DNA from 3 places in the Proteocatella sp. QWL-06 genome. Region 2 is predicted to be linked to each of the others. Evidence: a T-box and tRNA genes for the amino acid it is inferred to sense, from the RefSeq annotation. Region 2 holds a T-box; the other regions hold tRNA genes.
The links. The T-box of region 2 lies ahead of leuS (leucine--tRNA ligase). A T-box ahead of a tRNA ligase gene usually reads a tRNA of that ligase, here a tRNA-Leu.
Positions count from the first base shown of each region.

Region 1: it encodes a tRNA-Leu, which carries the amino acid that the T-box ahead of leuS (leucine--tRNA ligase) is inferred to sense. The anticodon was not compared.
Region 3: it encodes a tRNA-Leu, which carries the amino acid that the T-box ahead of leuS (leucine--tRNA ligase) is inferred to sense. The anticodon was not compared.

Region 1 is NZ_CM178755.1:430,079-437,413, reverse strand. It holds gene pyrB (aspartate carbamoyltransferase) at 1-547, opposite strand, end outside; gene fdxA (4Fe-4S ferredoxin) at 753-923, opposite strand; gene AC4PGZ_RS02215 (Glu/Leu/Phe/Val family dehydrogenase) at 1,208-2,464, shown strand; gene proS (proline--tRNA ligase) at 2,537-3,982, opposite strand; T-box leader at 4,055-4,266, opposite strand; tRNA gene AC4PGZ_RS02205 (tRNA-Arg) at 4,388-4,464, opposite strand; tRNA gene AC4PGZ_RS02200 (tRNA-Leu) at 4,521-4,604, opposite strand; tRNA gene AC4PGZ_RS02195 (tRNA-Cys) at 4,614-4,687, opposite strand; tRNA gene AC4PGZ_RS02190 (tRNA-His) at 4,711-4,787, opposite strand; tRNA gene AC4PGZ_RS02185 (tRNA-Pro) at 4,810-4,886, opposite strand; tRNA gene AC4PGZ_RS02180 (tRNA-Ile) at 4,923-4,999, opposite strand; tRNA gene AC4PGZ_RS02175 (tRNA-Met) at 5,005-5,081, opposite strand; tRNA gene AC4PGZ_RS02170 (tRNA-Phe) at 5,121-5,196, opposite strand; tRNA gene AC4PGZ_RS02165 (tRNA-Ser) at 5,202-5,290, opposite strand; tRNA gene AC4PGZ_RS02160 (tRNA-Lys) at 5,312-5,387, opposite strand; tRNA gene AC4PGZ_RS02155 (tRNA-Gln) at 5,389-5,464, opposite strand; tRNA gene AC4PGZ_RS02150 (tRNA-Arg) at 5,471-5,547, opposite strand; tRNA gene AC4PGZ_RS02145 (tRNA-Gly) at 5,578-5,652, opposite strand; tRNA gene AC4PGZ_RS02140 (tRNA-Leu) at 5,657-5,740, opposite strand; tRNA gene AC4PGZ_RS02135 (tRNA-Thr) at 5,749-5,823, opposite strand; tRNA gene AC4PGZ_RS02130 (tRNA-Asp) at 5,855-5,931, opposite strand; tRNA gene AC4PGZ_RS02125 (tRNA-Val) at 5,941-6,016, opposite strand; tRNA gene AC4PGZ_RS02120 (tRNA-Glu) at 6,021-6,095, opposite strand; tRNA gene AC4PGZ_RS02115 (tRNA-Met) at 6,116-6,191, opposite strand; tRNA gene AC4PGZ_RS02110 (tRNA-Leu) at 6,225-6,313, opposite strand; tRNA gene AC4PGZ_RS02105 (tRNA-Asn) at 6,322-6,396, opposite strand; rRNA gene rrf (5S ribosomal RNA) at 6,403-6,519, opposite strand; rRNA gene AC4PGZ_RS02095 (23S ribosomal RNA) at 6,593-7,335, opposite strand, start outside.
Region 2 is NZ_CM178755.1:1,122,194-1,129,528, forward strand. It holds gene hprK (HPr(Ser) kinase/phosphatase) at 1-437, opposite strand, end outside; gene uvrC (excinuclease ABC subunit UvrC) at 439-2,247, opposite strand; T-box leader at 2,382-2,617, shown strand; gene leuS (leucine--tRNA ligase) at 2,671-5,079, shown strand; gene AC4PGZ_RS05395 (hypothetical protein) at 5,224-5,394, shown strand; gene AC4PGZ_RS05400 (DUF302 domain-containing protein) at 5,546-5,932, opposite strand; gene AC4PGZ_RS05405 (GNAT family N-acetyltransferase) at 5,929-6,312, opposite strand; gene AC4PGZ_RS05410 (lytic transglycosylase domain-containing protein) at 6,319-7,017, opposite strand; gene AC4PGZ_RS05415 (methyl-accepting chemotaxis protein) at 7,233-7,335, opposite strand, start outside.
Region 3 is NZ_CM178755.1:419,027-426,361, forward strand. It holds rRNA gene AC4PGZ_RS01960 (16S ribosomal RNA) at 1-512, shown strand, start outside; tRNA gene AC4PGZ_RS01965 (tRNA-Ala) at 580-655, shown strand; rRNA gene AC4PGZ_RS01970 (23S ribosomal RNA) at 1,096-3,999, shown strand; rRNA gene rrf (5S ribosomal RNA) at 4,074-4,190, shown strand; tRNA gene AC4PGZ_RS01980 (tRNA-Asn) at 4,197-4,271, shown strand; tRNA gene AC4PGZ_RS01985 (tRNA-Leu) at 4,280-4,368, shown strand; tRNA gene AC4PGZ_RS01990 (tRNA-Met) at 4,402-4,477, shown strand; tRNA gene AC4PGZ_RS01995 (tRNA-Glu) at 4,498-4,572, shown strand; tRNA gene AC4PGZ_RS02000 (tRNA-Val) at 4,577-4,652, shown strand; tRNA gene AC4PGZ_RS02005 (tRNA-Asp) at 4,662-4,738, shown strand; tRNA gene AC4PGZ_RS02010 (tRNA-Thr) at 4,770-4,844, shown strand; tRNA gene AC4PGZ_RS02015 (tRNA-Leu) at 4,853-4,936, shown strand; tRNA gene AC4PGZ_RS02020 (tRNA-Gly) at 4,941-5,015, shown strand; tRNA gene AC4PGZ_RS02025 (tRNA-Arg) at 5,046-5,122, shown strand; tRNA gene AC4PGZ_RS02030 (tRNA-Gln) at 5,129-5,204, shown strand; tRNA gene AC4PGZ_RS02035 (tRNA-Lys) at 5,206-5,281, shown strand; tRNA gene AC4PGZ_RS02040 (tRNA-Ser) at 5,303-5,391, shown strand; tRNA gene AC4PGZ_RS02045 (tRNA-Phe) at 5,397-5,472, shown strand; tRNA gene AC4PGZ_RS02050 (tRNA-Met) at 5,512-5,588, shown strand; tRNA gene AC4PGZ_RS02055 (tRNA-Ile) at 5,594-5,670, shown strand; tRNA gene AC4PGZ_RS02060 (tRNA-Pro) at 5,707-5,783, shown strand; tRNA gene AC4PGZ_RS02065 (tRNA-His) at 5,806-5,882, shown strand; tRNA gene AC4PGZ_RS02070 (tRNA-Cys) at 5,906-5,979, shown strand; tRNA gene AC4PGZ_RS02075 (tRNA-Leu) at 5,989-6,072, shown strand; tRNA gene AC4PGZ_RS02080 (tRNA-Arg) at 6,129-6,205, shown strand; rRNA gene AC4PGZ_RS02085 (16S ribosomal RNA) at 6,674-7,335, shown strand, end outside.

The sequences.
Region 1 (7,335 bases), 690 kb from region 2:
ATACAAAATAGAATTTGTTTCCAGGGTATCTTACCATGGCTTTTACCAAAGAATGTACGGTCCTTCCGTACTTGAGATCTCCAGCTACTGCAATTTTGAGATTGTCGAGCCTTCCCATCTCTCTGCTTATGGTAACAAGATCCGCGAGAGTCTGCGTTGGATGCTGATTCCCGCCGTCTCCTGCGTTTATGACAGGAACCTCGGATATTTTTGCTGACTGCATTGGAGCCCCTGCGATATAATGCCTCATCACTATAAGATCTGCATATGCAGAAACCATCCTTACTGTGTCGCTGAGTGTCTCACCCTTTGCTGCAGATGTGTTTTCTGCTCCTGCAAAGCCAATCACTGACCCGCCAAGCCTCTGCATTGCTGCTTCAAAGCTGAATTTCGTTCTTGTTGATGGTTCATAAAAAAGCGTAGCCATCACCTTGCCCCTCATCGCATCAATGTATGATTGCGGAGTGGTCATTATGTCTCTGGATACGCTAATAAGCTGTGAGATTTCTTCAACAGAAAAATCACTTATTTCAGTTAAGTGCCTCATATTTCCTCCTTGTTAGTCTCTCTGTACTAAGTTAAAAGAGCTGATTGTTAATAAGTTATATTTAATTAATTCTACTTTATTGAGCCGTGTTTGTCAATATAAATGAAGTTGCTGCGTTATAATGCATTAATTTGCAGAACAGATTATTTTCGCAAAAAAAAGAGATCTTGAAATTTCAAAATCTCTTTCATTTTTATAATAAGTATTATTCTGGCTTTGGTGCGTCTACTGGACATACTCCAGCACATGCTCCACAGTCTATACAAGAATCTGCATTTACAACATAGATTCCATCTCCTGCAGAAATTGCTCCAACTGGACATTCAGCTTCACATGCTCCACAGCTTATACAAGCGTCTCCTATTACATATGCCATACCACTTACCTCCTTGTTTACTATGTTTGATTTACACTCTGATTATAACAAAGTTTGTCCTCGATGTAAATATCATAATATCTATTTTTTTTCGAAATATGCCATATCTTTGTTAAATAAATATTCTTTATTATCTGAATTTTACAGATTGTTAATGTCGGTTAAAATTTGGATTTATAGGGGTTGAATTCTTTTTGCATATAATCTATAATATAGTTGGTAAATGTATTCTAAGTAGATACATATTAAAAAAACTACTAATAATTAAGAGGAGTGTGTTAAAGATGGAAGTAAAAAATGTACAAGAATCGCTTAATCCATTTGAAATTGCACAAAGACAGGTAAAAAATGCTTGTGACAAATTAGGCGCAGAACCAGCAGTTTATGAGATTTTAAAAACTCCACAGAGAGTTGTAGAAGTATCATTCCCAGTTAAGATGGATGATGGTTCAGTTAAAACAATAACAGGTTACAGATCTCAGCACAACAACGCGTGTGGTCCTTACAAGGGCGGAATAAGATTCCATCCAGGAGTTACTCTTGACGAAGTTAAGGCTCTTTCTACATGGATGACATTCAAGTGTTCAGTTACAGGAGTACCTTACGGCGGAGGAAAAGGTGGAATAGCTATCGATCCTAAAGACTTCTCTAAAGCTGAGCTTGAGAGAATCTCAAGAGGATTCGCTGCAGCAATCGCTCCATTCATAGGAGAAAAAGTAGATATACCTGCACCAGACGTTAACACTAACGGACAGATAATGGCTTGGATGGTTGACGAGTACGAGAAAGTAACTGGAGAATATGCTCCAGGCGTATTCACTGGAAAGCCAGTTGAGTTCGGTGGATCACTTGCAAGAACTGAAGCTACTGGATACGGTGTTGCTCTTATGGCAAAAGCTGCTGTTGAGAAGCTTAACATCGACTTCAAGGGAGCAAGAGTTGCTATCCAGGGATTCGGAAACGTTGGAAGCTACACTGCTCTTTACGCTCACAGACTTGGAGCAAAAGTTGTTGCTATATCAGATATATTCTGCACAGTATACAATGAAGACGGAATCGACATCGAAAGAATGTTCAAGGATCCAGTAAAACCAATCAAAAACGACAACTACGGAACAGAAATCACTAAAGAAGAATTCTTCGCTCTTGAGCTTGATGCACTTATCCCATGTGCACTTGAGAATCAGATCACTTCTGCAAACGCTGGAAGCATAAAAGCTAAAGTTGTTTGTGAGGGAGCTAACGGACCAACTACTCCAGAAGCTGATGCTATACTTGCTGAGAACAACGTACTTCTTGTTCCAGACATACTTGCAAATGCTGGTGGAGTTACTGTTTCTTACTTCGAGTGGGTTCAGAACCTTCAGAGATTCAGCTGGACATTCGAAGATGTTCAAAATAAGCAGGAAGGCCTAATGTACAAAGCATTTGATGACATCTGGAAACTTATGGATGAATTCAAGGTTGACATGAGAACTGCTGCTTACATGATGAGTATCAAGAGAATTCAGGTTGCTATGAAACTAAGAGGATGGTACTAATATCCAGCCTTTAAATAACCACAAAAAAGACTGCATATTGCAGTCTTTTTTATTATACATTTTATTTATATTTTAGTATGATTTGCCCATTATAAGCATTCTGTCTGTCTCTTTTCCACAAACTATACACTTGTTGTATCCAAGGTCTACCTTGTCAAATGGCATACATCTTGTGCTTATTCCAGTCTCATCCTTTATCTTCTCTTCACATGCAGGATCATCACAAAGCATTGCATAAGCATAGCCCGTCTTGTCCTCAAATGACTCCTTGAGCTCATCATAGCTGTTTACAGTCCATGTCTTCTCATCTCTGAACTGTGAAGCTCTTTCGAAAAGACTGCTCTGGATGTTCTCTAACAGACCCTTAAGGTCATTTTCAAGATTATCCATTGAAAGCGTAGACTTCTCACAAGTATCTCTTCTAAAGATAGTTACCTGATTCTTCTCTATATCCTTAGGTCCAATCTCGATTCTTACAGGAACACCCTTCATTTCCCACTCATTGAACTTATATCCAGGTGTTTTTGACGTATCATCGTCAAGCTCAACCTTGAATTGCGACTTCAGCCTGTCACTAAGCTCCTGAGCCTTTTCAAGAACGCCTGCCTTGTTAGCTGCAACTGGAACTATAACTACCTGAATTGGAGCTATTCTTGGAGGAACTACAAGTCCCCTGTTATCACTGTGTACCATAACCATTGCACCTATAAGTCTTGTCGTAGTAGCCCATGATGATGTCCATGCATACTTGTGCTTTCCATCTCTGTCAAGGAACTTTATGTCGAACATCTTTGTAAAGTGCTGTCCAAGGTTGTGTGAAGTTCCCGCCTGAAGCGATTTTCCGTCTCTCATCATTGCTTCTATGGTATATGTCCTAAGGGCACCTGCAAATTTCTCCTGCTCCGTCTTTACCCCTAATTTAAGTGGAATTGCCATATGCTCTTCTACAAACTCTCTGTACAGCTCAAGTATCATCAGGCACTCTCTGTCTGTATCCGCCTCATCAGCATGTACAGTATGGCCTTCATGCCAAAGGAACTCAGATGTTCTAAGGAAAGGTCTTGTAGTCTTTTCCCATCTTACAACGCTGTTCCACTGATACATAAGGAATGGAAGGTCTCTGTATGATTTTATCCATTTTGAGAACATCGGACATATTATCGTCTCTGATGTAGGTCTAACAAAAAGTCTTTCAGGGAGTTCATTGTCTCCATTGTGAGTTACCCATAGAACCTCTGGTGCAAAACCTTCAAAGTGATCCACCTCTACCTGAAGCAGATGCTCAGGAATCAGCAGCGGGAAGTAAGCAGGCTTGTGTCCTGTCTCCTTGAATTTTCTGTCTTCCCATTCAACTATATTTTCCCATATAGCATAACCGTATGGCCTTATTATCATAGCCCCTTTAACCGGCGCATAGTCTGCAAGCTCTGCCTTAAGCACTATATCCGTATACCACTGTGCAAAATCTTCATCCATGCTTGTAATCTCTTTTACAAATTCTTGTTTCTTTTCTGCCACTTTTGTTTCCTCCTTATATTAAAAAATATTATTATGCAGTTAAAAATGCAAATAAAAAAGCCTCCGTCCGACAAAAGGGACGAAGGCATATTCTCCGTGGTACCACCCAAATTGATACATGATAAATGTATCCACTTGATGTCTTTAACGCAGACTTACGGTAAGTATCAGTTACTGCTCCAAGGTAGGTTTCAGAAAACATTTTTCTAATGAAAGCTCTCAGCCGACGACTTTCAATCTCTTTTAGATAATAATTTCCCTACTGGCCTCTTCATGGCATTTTTATTGTACATGTTAAGATTATATTATCTGAATCATATATTGTCAAGCTTAATTAAATCAGATTATACAATATTTTGATAAAAGCACCAACCTCGAGGCAAGTCCTTGCGAGATTGATGCGAATGGTGTGCCCAGAGGGATTCGAACCCCCGACCTTTTGGTTCGTAGCCAAACACTCTATCCAGCTGAGCTATGGGCACATATCTTAAATATAGGTTCATACAAAAATTGACCTCTAAAGGTCAATTTTAATTAATGGTGCGGTTGGAGGGACTTGAACCCCCACGCACTGGGCGCCAGATCCTAAGTCTGGTGCGTCTGCCAATTCCGCCACAACCGCATTTTAATATGGAGGCGACATCCAGATTTGAACTGGAGATGAAGGAGTTGCAGTCCTCTGCCTTACCACTTGGCTATGTCGCCATATTACTGATATTCTGATTTAGTGGGGTGAGTAATGGGATTCGAACCCACGGCCTCCAGAGCCACAATCTGGCGCTCTAACCGACTGAGCTATACCCACCATTGATCAATCAAAATGAAAATGGTCGAGGTGGAGAGACTCGAACTCCCGGCCCCATGGTCCCAAACCACGTGCGCTACCAAACTGCGCTACACCTCGATTATCATTTTTTGCTATGTCATCCTTTTGAAAGGATGGTGGGCCTTCAGAGACTCGAACTCCGGACCTACCGGTTATGAGCCGGGCGCTCTAACCAACTGAGCTAAAGGCCCCCACATGGTAGCGGCAACAGGATTCGAACCTGTGACCTTTCGGGTATGAACCGAACGCTCTAGCCAACTGAGCTATGCCGCCATAATAGGATTTGTATATTTTGTTTTTCTGTATTTCAGATGGTGCCCAGAGCCGGAATCGAACCAGCGACACGAGGATTTTCAGTCCTCTGCTCTACCGACTGAGCTATCTGGGCAGTTTTGGCGGAGAGGGTGGGATTCGAACCCACGGCCCATTACTGAGTCACTGATTTTCAAGACCAGCTCCTTAAACCGCTCGGACACCTCTCCGGATGTTACTGAAATATAAAATGGTGACCCATCCGCGACTCGAACGCGGGACACCCTGATTAAAAGTCAGGTGCTCTGCCGACTGAGCTAATGGGTCCTGGCTGGGGATGCAGGACTCGAACCTACGAATGCCAGGATCAAAACCTGGTGCCTTACCGACTTGGCGAATCCCCAACTTAATGGTGTGTCTGGAGGGATTCGAACCCCCGACACCCGGCTTAGAAGGCCGGTGCTCTATCCGACTGAGCTACAAACACATGATATGATATATTATGCTACCGCATTTTTGGAGCGGAAGACGGGATTCGAACCCGCGACCCTCGCCTTGGCAAGGCGATGCTCTACCACTGAGCCACTTCCGCGTAGTGGTGCGGTTGGAGGGACTTGAACCCCCACGCACTGGGCGCCAGATCCTAAGTCTGGTGCGTCTGCCAATTCCGCCACAACCGCATTTAATATGGAGCTGGCAATAGGAATCGAACCTACAACCTGCTGATTACAAGTCAGCTGCTCTACCGTTGAGCCATGCCAGCATATTAAACTCTTTTTTATTCATTTATATAATGGCGATCCGGAAGGGGCTCGAACCCTCGACCTCCAGCGTGACAGGCTGGCATTCTAACCATCTGAACTACCGGACCGCATATATATGGTGGGACCAACAGGGCTCGAACCTGTGACCCCCTGCTTGTAAGGCAGGTGCTCTCCCAGCTGAGCTATGATCCCATATTGGTGACCCCTAGGGGAATCGAACCCCTGTTACCGCCGTGAAAGGGCGGTGTCTTGACCGCTTGACCAAGGGGCCTTACTGGAAAGAAATTTTTTTGGTTGCGGGGGCAGGATTCGAACCTACGACCTTCGGATTATGAGCCCGACGAGCTACCAACTGCTCCACCCCGCGATATTATGAATTATTAAGTTTTTTGTTGAAATATGGTGCCGAAGACCGGGGTCGAACCGGTACGATTATCTCTAATCGCAGGATTTTAAGTCCTGTGCGTCTGCCTGTTCCGCCACTCCGGCATGTTTTTTGGCTCCGAAGGTGGGATTCGAACCCACAACCTATCGATTAACAGTCGAGTGCTCCGCCTTTGAGCTACTTCGGAACAAAAAATTGGCTACGTCCTACTTTCCCAGGAGGCTGCCCTCCAAGTATTATCAGCGATGCAGGGCTTAACTTCTGTGTTCGGAATGGGAACAGGTGTATCTCCTACTCTATTGCAACCATATTAATTTGGATGGATGTACCATCAAAACTGCATGCCAATCTAAGCTTCGCTTCTTTTTTCTTCCAGGTAAATTTTGGTCAAGTCCTCGATCTATTAGTACTCATAAGCTACATACATTACTGCACTTACACCTTGAGCCTATCAACCACGTAGTCTTCATGGGATCTTACTCCTTACGGATGGGAAATCTTATCTTAAGGGTGGCTTCGTGCTTAGATGCCTTCAGCACTTATCCATTCCGCACATAGCTATCCAGCTGTGCCACTGGCGTGACAACTGGTGCACCAGAGGTGCGTCCAACCCGGTCCTCTCGTACTAAGGTCAGCTCCTCTCAAATTTCCTACGCCTGCGACGGATAGGGACCGAACTGTCTCACGACGTTCTGAACCCAGCTCGCGTACCACTTTAATGGGCGAACAGCCCAACCCTTGGGACCTACTACAGCCCCAGGATGTGATGAGCCGACATCGAGGTGCCAAACCTCCCCGTCGATGTGGACTCTTGGGGGAGATCAGCCTGTTATCCCCAGGGTAGCTTTTATCCGTTGAGCGATGGCCCTTCCACTCGGTACCACCGGATCACTAAGCCCGACTTTCGTCCCTGCTCGACCTGTATGTCTTGCAGTCAAGCTCCCTTTTGCCTTTACACTCTTCGCACGATTTCCGACCGTGCTGAGGGAACCTTTGGGCGCCTCCGTTACTCTTTAGGAGGCGACCGCCCCAGTCAAACTGCCCGCCAAGCAGTGTCCCAGACGAGGATTCACTCGTCGTGGTTAGAACTCAAACAATACAAGGGTGGTATCCCAACGGCGGCTCC
Region 2 (7,335 bases):
CCATCAACATCGACAAGGACTCCATGCGTTACTTCGACAGGAGCGAGCTTGTGGTTGGCATATTCCGAAACTTTATTCATGAATTTTGTTGTAGGAAGATCACTCAGAATTAGTGTCTTATCATGTTTTTTTACAAGTTCATAGAATATATCATTTGGCTTATGGCCTCTCGTTATACATATTGCAGGTAAATCATAAGAAAGGAATTCATCAAGCTTTATTCTCATATGTTCGTCACTCAGCGTCTCAAGATATGCAAATTCCGCATTGCCTATTATCTGCATCCTGTCTGATGCAAAGTGCATATAGTACCCAATAAGCTGCATTCCTGGCCTGTTGACATCTCCGGAATCTATTCTGTAATCACGTGTTGATGCATTTACACAATTCAGCTGCATTTCATCAACCATTTCTCTGATCGAAATTGTATTTTTCATATTAATGCTCCTTAAAATAATTTAATATATCTTCAGCAATCTTCCTGTTAAATCCAGGAATGCTACTTATTTCGTCTATAGAAGATTTTCTAAGATTTTCTATACTGCCATATTTGTTAAACAACGCAGTTTTTCTCTTTTCGCCAATACCTTTAATTTCATCGAGTTCAGATTTTATCATATTTCTATTTCTGATACTTCTGTGATAATCTATTGCAAATCTGTGCGTCTCGTCCTGTATTTCAGTTAGGAATTTAAACAGATGACTTTTCCTGTCGATATCTATTGTTTCCGTGTCGCTGCACAGACCCTGCGTGCGATGATTTGCGTCTTTATAGATTCCGAAAACAGGGACTTTGATTTTCATCTCCGCTAACAAAACTTTTATTGTCGACACATGTCCTTTTCCTCCGTCCAGAAGTATTAAATCTGGGAGCTGAGAATCTTTCATTCTTCTTTCGAGAACTTCTCTCATAGAGGCGTAATCATCGCTCTTGCCAGTGAGAGTTTTTATCCTGTAGCGCCTGTAGTCTTTTGGAGATTTTCTGCCATTCTTATATACAACTTTGACACCTACGGAGCTTGTCCCCTGGATGTTTGAAATATCGTAGGCTTCTATAATGGAAATTTTCCCAAGATTTAGAATCGAAGAGAGTTCTTTTAGCGAAACATCGTAATGCGATCTCTTGTTCAATTCCTTAATCCTCTTTATTTTGAACTGTTCGTGTGCATTCTTTTTTGCAAACTCAAGCATATCTTTCTTTTTGCCTTTCTGAGGAACAATAATAGGCATTTTTCTACTCTTTCGGTTGCTTAGATATTCTTCGAGGAGAGGCCTGTCCGAAATTTCCTTTTCAATAATTATCTCATCGGGGAGAGAATCCTTGTCGAAATAATACTGCATCAGAAAGGAATTGTACATGTCTTCAATAACATCGAGAGTTATGTCGAAATAGAAGCTTTCCTGACCCATTACTTTTCCATTTCTTACAAAAAGTATACTGAATACAACATTTGCATCGTCATAGCTGTAGACAACATAGTCCTGGTTCTTATCGATATCATTTGAAACTATTTTTTGCTTTTCATACAATTTTTCAAGATTATTTATTTTGTCTCTATATCTCGCAGCTTCTTCAAAATTCAGATCTCTGGAGCATTTGTACATCTTATCTTTAAGATAGTCTTTTATAATCCCGGCATTTCCCTTGAGAATCTGCGTAACGTTCTCAACTTCTTCCCGATAGTCCTCTTTGCTTATCTTTGCGTTGCATGGAGCACTGCATTTTTTTATATAGTAATTCAGACAAGGCCTCTCTCTGTTTGCAATTGATTTTGCTATATTCCTGTTACAGTCTCTGAGCATGAAAATCTCATTTATAGCATCAATGTAGTAATTTAAAGCAAAAACATTTGTATATGGGCCAAAATAAAGGGCTCCATCCTTTATGATTTTTCTTGTCTTCAGTATTCGTGGATAATCTTCCTGCGTGATTTTTATATAAGGATATGTCTTATCGTCCTTGAGGAGTATATTGTAATATGGCTTGTGCTTTTTAATCAGGTTATTTTCAAGAATTAATGCTTCAAGCTCATTGTCGGTAATTATATATTCAAATTCAGCTATTTTAATGACCATGGCTTTTACTTTAGGATCCGAATGATTATCTCTAAAATACTGCCGTACGCGCTTTTTAAGAGATATTGCCTTTCCGACATAGATTATTTTTTCGTTTTCATCTTTCATTATATATACTCCAGGTTTATCTGGAAGGTTTTGTATCTGTTCTTCAATATAAGCAGATTTCATTGTTTACCTCGTTTAATTATTTATCAGTCTGTTTCAATGGTTCATATCATGATTATATATCGTTTTTAAATATATTTCCACATGTGACTGAAAATAATATTGATTTTTAAATAATATCGTGGTATTATCTTATGAATGAAACTGTGATCAGGAGTATTAGGATTCATTAGTTTTTTCAGAGAGCTGCAGATTGGTGCGATGCGGCAAAACTAACCCCGAACTCGCCTGTGAGTTGCAATCACGAACCTGGCCCTTGTATGTCAATGGATAAGTAATTAGTGTTTGCCGGATTGTCACGTTAGCGACTTTTGAGTGGATAGTATGTTTTCATACTGTCAATTAGAGTGGTACCGCGATCTTCGTCTCTATAGTGAGATGGGGATTTTTTTATTGAAAAATTTTCTTAAAAGGGAGTGTTATATCATGGAATATAATCCAAGTATCATTGAAAAAAAATGGCAGGACATCTGGGAAAAGAATGACACATTCAAGGCATCAGATGACAAAAGCAAGCCTAAATACTACAATCTTGTTGAATTTCCATATCCATCAGGTGCGGGTCTTCACGTTGGCCATATAAGAGCATATACATCATTGGAAGTTATTTCCCGAAAGCGAAGGCTTGAAGGTTACAATGTTCTTTTTCCAATAGGCTGGGATGCTTTTGGACTACCTACTGAGAATTACGCAATTCAGACTGGCAAGCATCCACGCGAAGTTACAGACGAGAATATCAAGGTATTCACCAGCCAGCTAAAAGCTGCAGGTTATTCTTTCGACTGGAGCAGAACTGTAGATACAACTGATGAGAAGTATTATAAATGGACACAATGGATTTTCCTTCAGCTTTTCAAGCATAATCTTGCCTTTAAGGACAAAACATATGTGAATTTCTGCAACAGCTGTAAAGTAGTGCTTGCGAATGAAGAGTCCCAGGATGGAGTATGTGACAGATGCGGAAGCGAAGTTGTACAGATGGAAAAAGATGTGTGGTTCCTTAGAATAAGAGAATATGCTGACAAGCTTCTTGATGAGCTCGAAAATCTTGATTTTCTTCCAAGAATAAAGCTTGAGCAGGAAAACTGGATCGGAAGGTCTTATGGTGCAGAAATCAAATTCAATATAAAGAACCATGACATTAACCTTGAAGTATTCACTACAAGAGCAGATACTATATATGGAGCAACATTTATGGTAATAGCTCCTGAACACCCTCTTATAGATACTCTTTCTTCGGAAATAAGCAATATGGACGAGGTTGAGAATTATAAGAACGAAGCCAAAAAGAAAACAGAATTTGAAAGAGTTCAGCTTGCTAAGGACAAGTCCGGTGTGGAGCTTAAAGGGATAAAGGCCATAAACCCTGTTTCCGGAGAAGAAATACCAGTGTGGATTTCTGATTATGTAATGATGGGTTATGGAACTGGAGCGATTATGGCGGTTCCAGCTCACGACAAGAGAGACTGGGAATTTGCAAAAAAATTCGATATTCCTATAATTGAGGTAATAAGTGGCGGAAACATAGAGGAAGAGGCTTATACTGATATTGCAAATGGAGTAATGGTGAACTCTCCTATAGTGAACGGAATGCAGGTTAAGGAAGCAATTGAAAAAATGATTCAGTATCTTAGTGATAATAATCTTGGCTGCAAGAAGGTCAACTATAAGATGAAAGACTGGGCCTTCAACAGACAGAGATACTGGGGAGAGCCAATTCCTATAATTCACTGTGAAAAGTGCGGAATGGTTCCTGTACCAGAAGAAGAGCTTCCTCTGACACTTCCTGTTGTTGAGAATTTCAAGCCTACAGAAACTGGAGAATCACCGCTTGCTAACATCCCTGAATGGGTTAATGTGAAATGCCCATGCTGTAATGCTGATGCAAAAAGAGAAACGGATACCATGCCTCAGTGGGCTGGGTCTTCATGGTATTTCCTTAGATATATGGATCCTTCAAATGAGAATGAGCTTGCATCGAAGGAAAATCTGGAGTACTGGGGGCCGGTTGACTGGTATAACGGCGGGATGGAGCACGTTACCCGTCATCTTATCTACTCAAGATTCTGGCATAGATTCCTCTATGACATTGGAGCTGTACCTTATAAGGAGCCTTATGCAAAAAGGACTGCCCAGGGACTTGTCCTTGGTGGAGACGGTGAGAAAATGTCAAAATCAAGAGGAAATGTAATTAATCCAAATGATATAATTGATGCCTATGGAGCGGATACACTAAGAGCCTATGTTATGTTCATTGGTGAATATGAAAAACCAGCTATATGGTCAGATTCAAGCGTTAAAGGATGCAAGAGGTTCCTCGACAGAGTATGGAAGCTTCAGGATATGGTCAGTGATGAGCCGGGTTACTCAAAGAATCATACATCACTTATGCATAAGACAATAAAGAAAGTATCTCAGGACCTGGAAGCAATGAAATTCAACACGGCAATTGCGGCTATGATGTCAGCTATAAACGATTTTAATGCAAGCGGATATATAACAAAAGATGAGCTTAGAGATTTCGTAACTCTTCTTTATCCAGTTACTCCTCATATTACTGAAGAAATATGGGAAGTCCAGGGTTTTGACGGAATGCTTAATCAGACTGCATGGCCGGCGTGGAATGAAGATCTTACTATTGACAGCGAGATTGAGATGCCCGTACAATTCAATGGAAAAGTTAGAGGTACTATACTGATATCCAGAGACGCAGACATAGAAACGGCAAAAGAAGTTTTGAGAAAAGATGAGAAGCTCATGTCATTCATGGAAGGAAAGACAATAGTAAAAGAAATATTTGTAAATGGGAAGATATTCAACATCGTAGTAAAATAGAATTATTCATAAGGACTCCTTATTTTGGGGTCCTTATTTGGATTTATATCAGCATATTAGAAAAGAAATAAATATTATCCGGCTTTTTGGGGTAATAAACTTATATATGATTCAAGTTACAGCAAAAAGTAAAAGGAGAAGGCCATGTCGAAAAAATTATGTAAACTTGTAAAGGATGATATTTTGGATAAAGACATAAAAGAATATATCAAACTTGTTTCAGATGCTAAATTCGTTTGCAGGAAATGCGGAAGAACAGCAAAAAAAGAAGAAAATTTATGCAGTGCAAAAAAGTTAAAATTTAAGGAAGAATAAGTGGATATATGTAAGCTCAAGAAAACGGACCATACATGAAGTGACATCTGTCAAATCAAACTGGTCCGCTTTTATTTTGAGAAAACAAAAATCCATTTTATGTGGATGTTTATGAAAACATAATTTTGATTTATGTTTATCGGTCCGTCTTTCAAATTGAAGCTTCAATAGAATTTCGAAGTGATTCTTCAACTTTTTTTGCAATTTCTTTTAATTCTGGACTTTCAAATAATCCTATTAAAATTTCCGGACTTGTCATTCCTATATATGTCTTATTATTCTCACTTCTTACTACCATTTTACAAGGTAGTACATAGCCTATATGAATATTTTCTTCCAATACTTCTTTTGCCTGTTTTGGGTTACATACCTCAAGTATAACAAAATCATCCTTGAATTCTAATCCCTTTTCTTCAAGCTTTTCCTTGAAATTAAGTTGCCACAATATACCGAAACCGTGCTTTTTCAAATTATCTTCTAAAGATTTAATTGAATCGTTTAGATTTTTAGTTGTAATTTTTTCATAAACTATATTCATAATTTTCCTCCTCGTGAAATTTTCAAAATATCAGTTGACTGTATTTTCGTTAATTTAAATCCATTCTTCTCGAAGAATAGCATAAACACAGTCATCCTATGTTTATCAAGTTTTGTGAAAATGTAATTTAGCACAGAGTGTACAGCTTCTAAAGCGTATCCGTTTTTCTGATATTCAGGACAGATCGTATATCCTATTTCAGTCTGAAATCCATCGTTGAGAAAATGAATTCCAATATCTCCTATCATTATACCACTGTTTTTGATACATATAGCCAGTTGAAACCAGGTCCCATTAACATCAAACGAATCTGCCAGCAGATCAAAGAAATTCTGCATGTCTTTTTCACTTTCGGGTCTGAAAGAAGTAGTTATTTGAATTGTAAATTATAAGTAATTTATCTTAACTCTGCTCACGAGTAATTCATTTGAATAATCCTTATGCAAAGCATTGCTCATTTCCAACTTTAGATTTTCAATGAAAAGTAAATAATTTTCATTGGAAAAATCATTGAAATTGTAAATATTCTCCGCTGTTTTATTTGAAATATCTGAAGAGCTATTTGTAGCAGAGAAATAAGATGTATCCATTCCCTCTTTAGTATATGACATTACTTTACTGATGTAATTTTTTGTTTCATTGAAAGGTGGTATTCCTCCGTACTTTGCGACATTACCACTTCCTGCATTATATGCTGCCAGTGCAAGTGCGGTATTTCCGTCGTATTTTTTTATCAATTCACTCAGATATTTTGCACCGCCCATAATATTTTGTTCAGCATCAAATATATCTTTTACGCCAAGATACTCGGCAGTTTTTGGCATGAGTTGCATGACTCCGGCAGCACCGGAACCGGAAACCGCTTTAGGATTGAAGTTTGACTCCGCTTTTGCAACAGCTTTCAGTAAATTTGCAGGCACATCATATTGTGCTGATGCCTTTTGAAAAATAGAATCCATGTATTCTGAGATACTTGATTTTTCAGAAAGGATGTCTGAAAAACATTCAGATGCTGATGGATTTTGTCGTATGGCAGAAGTAGTTGAATTCATGATAATTTTATGTTCATTTTGAATTGGAAACACTTTGTAGCTCCTCTCTGGAAATTCAAATTATTAGAACAAATCTAAATGGTATGTTCTATATTAGAATAATAACACAAAAATTCAAAATTTATAATATGGGAAATGTACTTTGAATTTCCGTCATATTTTATTTGTATACAATTTAGATTTTTATGGTGCAAAAACCGGTCATGCAGGCTTTCTGCACCACCGGTCTATCATAATTTATATTATTTTTAGCTTTCAATATTTATGTCAGCCATTATTACACCTACAATTTCCCCATTTGGTTTTCTGTAAGGTATGGAAATAGCTGTACAATATCCAAAGGTTACATTG
Region 3 (7,335 bases), 700 kb from region 2:
CGGAGCAGAGGTGACAGGTGGTGCATGGTTGTCGTCAGCTCGTGTCGTGAGATGTTGGGTTAAGTCCCGCAACGAGCGCAACCCTTGTCTTTAGTTGCCAGCAGCTTGGCTGGGCACTCTAGAGAGACTGCCGAGGATAACTCGGAGGAAGGTGGGGATGACGTCAAATCATCATGCCCCTTATGCTTAGGGCTACACACGTGCTACAATGGCTGTTACAAAGGGTTGCCAAGCCGCGAGGTGGAGCTAATCCCATAAAGACAGTCTAAGTTCGGATTGCAGGCTGAAACTCGCCTGCATGAAGCTGGAGTTACTAGTAATCGCAGATCAGAATGCTGCGGTGAATGCGTTCCCGGGTCTTGTACACACCGCCCGTCACACCACGGGAGTTGGGGGGGCCCAAAGTCAACTATCCAACCGTAAGGGGGAAGTTGCCTAAGGCAAAACCAATGACTGGGGTGAAGTCGTAACAAGGTAGCCGTATCGGAAGGTGCGGCTGGATCACCTCCTTTCTAGGGAGAAACTATTCTGCTGTTTAGTCTTGAGGGTTCATCTCTCAAATAATATTCAATGACCAGTGGGGGCTTAGCTCAGCTGGGAGAGCACCTGCCTTGCACGCAGGGGGTCAAGGGTTCGATCCCCTTAGTCTCCACCATTAAAACATTGAATATATTGTACCTTGAAAACTGCATACCAATTAAAAGAAACACATCTTTTAATTCCAGAATATAAATTACAGATGATACGCAAAGACGAAGAAAGAAATACAAATATACTAATCACCCTAAAAGTTGATAAAGTTATGTAGGTCTGAAATCCGTCAAAGGTAACACAAACTGTAATTTCATCGAGAAAAAAACAAAACAGTTAAAAATATCTATTATTTTTAACAACAATTCTTAAGTTGATTGCAAAATCATCAATAGATTTAAAGACGGCGAAAGCCGAGAGCGGGTGAGAGTCCCATAAAGAGAAACCAAGATTTACAAGACAGTCGAGGCGAGTGAACAAACGAGTGAAGGCGCGTACTATCGTACGTAACTGAATGAGAGCGGAGCTCAACAAAGAATGTCGCAGTAAATATTGATTTATATAGGTCAAGTTATTAAGAGCGTAAGGTGGATGCCTTGGCGCCAGGAGCCGATGAAGGACGTGGTAAGCTGCGATAAGCTTCGGGGAGGTGCAAGCAACCTTCGATCCGAAGATTTCCGAATGAGGAAACTCATACAGGGTAATGCCTGTATATCTCTGCATGAATACATAGTGCAGTGAGGGGAACCCGGAGAACTGAAACATCTAAGTACCCGGAGGAAAAGAAAGAAAACTCGATTCCCTAAGTAGCGGCGAGCGAAAGGGGAACAGCCTAAACCTGATCGGTTTTCCGGTCAGGGGTTTTGGACACCATCATGGAATAGAGGTATCATAGTAGAAGAGCTTTGGAAAGAGCCGCCGCAGAGGGTAACAGCCCCGTAAACGAAATGAGAAGACTTCCAGGTGTATCCAGAGTACCACGAGACACGTGAAACCTTGTGGGAAGATAGGGGGACCACCCCCTAAGGCTAAATACTACCTGGCGACCGATAGAGAATAGTACCGTGAGGGAAAGGTGAAAAGAACCCCGGGAGGGGAGTGAAATAGAACCTGAAACCTTATGCTTACAAGCTGTAGGAGCACGTTAATGTGTGACTGCGTACTTTTTGTAGAACGGGCCAACGAGTTGCGGTATTGAGCAAGGTTAAGGACTTCTGGTCCGAAGCCGTAGCGAAAGCGAGTCTTAACAGGGCGAAAGTTCAATGCTGCAGACCCGAAACCAGGCGACCTATCCATGGTCAGGTTGAAGTTTCCTTAATCGGAAATGGAGGACCGAACCCACGCACGTTGAAAAGTGCGGGGATGAACTGTGGATAGCGGTGAAATTCCAATCGAGCCTGGAGATAGCTGGTTCTCTCCGAAATAGCTTTAGGGCTAGCGTCGAGGTTAAGATTGCGGGAGGTAGAGCACTGAATGTCCTAGGGGCCCTTTGGGTTACCGAAGACTATCAAACTCCGAATGCCCGTACATCATACTCGGCAGTCAGACTATGGGTGATAAGGTCCATGGTCAAGAGGGTAACAGCCCAGACCGTCAGCTAAGGTCCCAAAATATATGTTAAGTGGAAAAGGATGTGGGATTGCACAGACAACCAGGATGTTGGCTTAGAAGCAGCCACTCATTTAAAGAGTGCGTAATAGCTCACTGGTCGAGTGGTCCCGCGCCGAAAATTACCGGGGCTCAAACATATTACCGAAGCTACGGATTCTCCGTAAGGAGAGTGGTAGGAGAGCGTCGTATACAGGCTGAAGCTGTACCGTAAGGAGCAGTGGACAGTATACGAGTGAGAATGTTGGCATGAGTAGCGAGATGGGGGTGAGAATCCCCCAGGCCGAAAACCCAAGGTTTCCTGAGGAAGGTTCGTCCTCTCAGGGTTAGTCGGGGCCTAAGCCGAGGCCGAAAGGCGTAGGTGATGGACAACGGGTGTAGATTCCCGTACCACCAAAGATCGTTTGAGCAATGGGGTGACACAGAAGGATAGCAGAAGCGCGCTGTTGGTTATGCGCGTCCAAGCGTCAAGGCAGTACCTGCAGGCAAATCCACAGGTACAATGCCAAGGCGTGACGGGGAGTGAAATTAAGTAACGAAGTCTGCGATTTCACGCTGTCAGGAAAAGCCTCTAGTTAGATCAAGGTGCCCGTACCGCAAACCGACACAGGTGGGTGAGGAGAGAATCCTAAGGCCAGCGAGAGAACTGTTGTTAAGGAACTCGGCAAAATTACCCCGTAACTTCGGGAGAAGGGGTGCCTGAGAAATCAGGCCGCAGAGAATAGGCCCAAGCGACTGTTTACCAAAAACATAGGTCTCTGCAAAACCGCAAGGTGAAGTATAGGGGCTGACGCCTGCCCGGTGCTGGAAGGTTAAGGGGATCTGTCAGAGCAATCGAAGCAGTGAACTTAAGCCCCAGTAAACGGCGGCCGTAACTATAACGGTCCTAAGGTAGCGAAATTCCTTGTCGGGTAAGTTCCGACCCGCACGAAAGGCGTAACGATTTGGGCACTGTCTCAACAACAGACTCGGTGAAATTGTAGTCCCGGTGAAGATGCCGGGTACCTGCGACAGGACGGAAAGACCCCATGGAGCTTTACTGTAGCTTAGCATTGAATTTAGGCAATACATGTACAGGATAGGTGGGAGGCTAAGAAGATGGGACGTCAGTCTCGTTGGAGCCGCCGTTGGGATACCACCCTTGTATTGTTTGAGTTCTAACCACGACGAGTGAATCCTCGTCTGGGACACTGCTTGGCGGGCAGTTTGACTGGGGCGGTCGCCTCCTAAAGAGTAACGGAGGCGCCCAAAGGTTCCCTCAGCACGGTCGGAAATCGTGCGAAGAGTGTAAAGGCAAAAGGGAGCTTGACTGCAAGACATACAGGTCGAGCAGGGACGAAAGTCGGGCTTAGTGATCCGGTGGTACCGAGTGGAAGGGCCATCGCTCAACGGATAAAAGCTACCCTGGGGATAACAGGCTGATCTCCCCCAAGAGTCCACATCGACGGGGAGGTTTGGCACCTCGATGTCGGCTCATCACATCCTGGGGCTGTAGTAGGTCCCAAGGGTTGGGCTGTTCGCCCATTAAAGTGGTACGCGAGCTGGGTTCAGAACGTCGTGAGACAGTTCGGTCCCTATCCGTCGCAGGCGTAGGAAATTTGAGAGGAGCTGACCTTAGTACGAGAGGACCGGGTTGGACGCACCTCTGGTGCACCAGTTGTCACGCCAGTGGCACAGCTGGATAGCTATGTGCGGAATGGATAAGTGCTGAAGGCATCTAAGCACGAAGCCACCCTTAAGATAAGATTTCCCATCCGTAAGGAGTAAGATCCCATGAAGACTACGTGGTTGATAGGCTCAAGGTGGAAGTGCAGTAATGCATGCAGCTTATGAGTACTAATAGATCGAGGACTTGACCAAAATTTACCTGGAAGAAAAAAGAAGCGAAGCTTTAGATTGGCATGCAGTTTTGATGGTACATCCATCCAAATTAATATGGTTGCAATAGAGTAGGAGATACACCTGTTCCCATTCCGAACACAGAAGTTAAGCCCTGCATCGCTGATAATACTTGGAGGGCAGCCTCCTGGGAAAGTAGGACGTAGCCAATTTTTTGTTCCGAAGTAGCTCAAAGGCGGAGCACTCGACTGTTAATCGATAGGTTGTGGGTTCGAATCCCACCTTCGGAGCCAAAAAACATGCCGGAGTGGCGGAACAGGCAGACGCACAGGACTTAAAATCCTGCGATTAGAGATAATCGTACCGGTTCGACCCCGGTCTTCGGCACCATATTTCAACAAAAAACTTAATAATTCATAATATCGCGGGGTGGAGCAGTTGGTAGCTCGTCGGGCTCATAATCCGAAGGTCGTAGGTTCGAATCCTGCCCCCGCAACCAAAAAAATTTCTTTCCAGTAAGGCCCCTTGGTCAAGCGGTCAAGACACCGCCCTTTCACGGCGGTAACAGGGGTTCGATTCCCCTAGGGGTCACCAATATGGGATCATAGCTCAGCTGGGAGAGCACCTGCCTTACAAGCAGGGGGTCACAGGTTCGAGCCCTGTTGGTCCCACCATATATATGCGGTCCGGTAGTTCAGATGGTTAGAATGCCAGCCTGTCACGCTGGAGGTCGAGGGTTCGAGCCCCTTCCGGATCGCCATTATATAAATGAATAAAAAAGAGTTTAATATGCTGGCATGGCTCAACGGTAGAGCAGCTGACTTGTAATCAGCAGGTTGTAGGTTCGATTCCTATTGCCAGCTCCATATTAAATGCGGTTGTGGCGGAATTGGCAGACGCACCAGACTTAGGATCTGGCGCCCAGTGCGTGGGGGTTCAAGTCCCTCCAACCGCACCACTACGCGGAAGTGGCTCAGTGGTAGAGCATCGCCTTGCCAAGGCGAGGGTCGCGGGTTCGAATCCCGTCTTCCGCTCCAAAAATGCGGTAGCATAATATATCATATCATGTGTTTGTAGCTCAGTCGGATAGAGCACCGGCCTTCTAAGCCGGGTGTCGGGGGTTCGAATCCCTCCAGACACACCATTAAGTTGGGGATTCGCCAAGTCGGTAAGGCACCAGGTTTTGATCCTGGCATTCGTAGGTTCGAGTCCTGCATCCCCAGCCAGGACCCATTAGCTCAGTCGGCAGAGCACCTGACTTTTAATCAGGGTGTCCCGCGTTCGAGTCGCGGATGGGTCACCATTTTATATTTCAGTAACATCCGGAGAGGTGTCCGAGCGGTTTAAGGAGCTGGTCTTGAAAATCAGTGACTCAGTAATGGGCCGTGGGTTCGAATCCCACCCTCTCCGCCAAAACTGCCCAGATAGCTCAGTCGGTAGAGCAGAGGACTGAAAATCCTCGTGTCGCTGGTTCGATTCCGGCTCTGGGCACCATCTGAAATACAGAAAAACAAAATATACAAATCCTATTATGGCGGCATAGCTCAGTTGGCTAGAGCGTTCGGTTCATACCCGAAAGGTCACAGGTTCGAATCCTGTTGCCGCTACCATGTGGGGGCCTTTAGCTCAGTTGGTTAGAGCGCCCGGCTCATAACCGGTAGGTCCGGAGTTCGAGTCTCTGAAGGCCCACCATCCTTTCAAAAGGATGACATAGCAAAAAATGATAATCGAGGTGTAGCGCAGTTTGGTAGCGCACGTGGTTTGGGACCATGGGGCCGGGAGTTCGAGTCTCTCCACCTCGACCATTTTCATTTTGATTGATCAATGGTGGGTATAGCTCAGTCGGTTAGAGCGCCAGATTGTGGCTCTGGAGGCCGTGGGTTCGAATCCCATTACTCACCCCACTAAATCAGAATATCAGTAATATGGCGACATAGCCAAGTGGTAAGGCAGAGGACTGCAACTCCTTCATCTCCAGTTCAAATCTGGATGTCGCCTCCATATTAAAATGCGGTTGTGGCGGAATTGGCAGACGCACCAGACTTAGGATCTGGCGCCCAGTGCGTGGGGGTTCAAGTCCCTCCAACCGCACCATTAATTAAAATTGACCTTTAGAGGTCAATTTTTGTATGAACCTATATTTAAGATATGTGCCCATAGCTCAGCTGGATAGAGTGTTTGGCTACGAACCAAAAGGTCGGGGGTTCGAATCCCTCTGGGCACACCATTCGCATCAATCTCGCAAGGACTTGCCTCGAGGTTGGTGCTTTTTTATATGATGAAGCGGAGCTTCCATATGCTGGAGACTTCATTATTAAAGTCATTAATTATTTATACAATGACATATTAAAAATAGGGAAAATAGTATTGACAAAGATTGCATATGGTGGTATTATAATAAAGCTTCATAAAAACAGTTTTTACAAAATTATCAGCACTGGAAAAAAATACAAAAAAACAAAAAAACGTGTTGACAAAATTTAAAAACAAGAGTATACTAATAAAAGTCGCCGGGAGATAAACTTGAACGCGACAACACAGAAATATGAACCTTGAAAACTAAACAGCAGAATATACAAACCATTTAGATGAGAGCCTTCGGGTGATCATCAAAAAAAGAAACAAACCGTAATTTCAATTTATTGAGATAACAAAATAGATATGTCGGATGTTTAATCCGGCCAGTCAAACCATTAAATTTAAGAGTTTGATCCTGGCTCAGGATGAACGCTGGCGGCGTGCTTAACACATGCAAGTCGAGCGGACTTATTATTCAACACTGAGAGCTTTATATAAAAAGCCAGCGTAATTGTGAATTTCAACCTTGGTTTTCAAGGGTAGAAGAAATTCGCATTCGCCAAAAGTGCTTACACAGCCCCTGACGGGGATAGAGCCTTGAGTGTTGAATAATAAGTTAGCGGCGGACGGGTGCGTAACGCGTGGGTAATCTGCCCTTGTCACCGGGATAACACATCGAAAGGTGTGCTAATACCGGATGAAATACAGACCTGGCATCGGGACTGTATCAAAGTCATGCGGACAAGGATGAGCCTGCGTCTGATTAGCTTGTTGGTGGGGTAAAAGCCTACCAAGGCGACGATCAGTAGCCGACCTGAGAGGGTGATCGGCCACACTGGAACTGAGACACGGTCCAGACTCCTACGGGAGGCAGCAGTGGGGAATATTGCACAATGGGCGCAAGCCTGATGCAGCAACGCCGCGTGAGTGATGAAGGCCTTCGGGTCGTAAAACTCTGTCCTAAGGGAAGATAATGACGGTACCTTAGGAGGAAGCCCCGGCTAACTACGTGCCAGCAGCCGCGGTAATACGTAGGGGGCAAGCGTTATCCGGAATTAC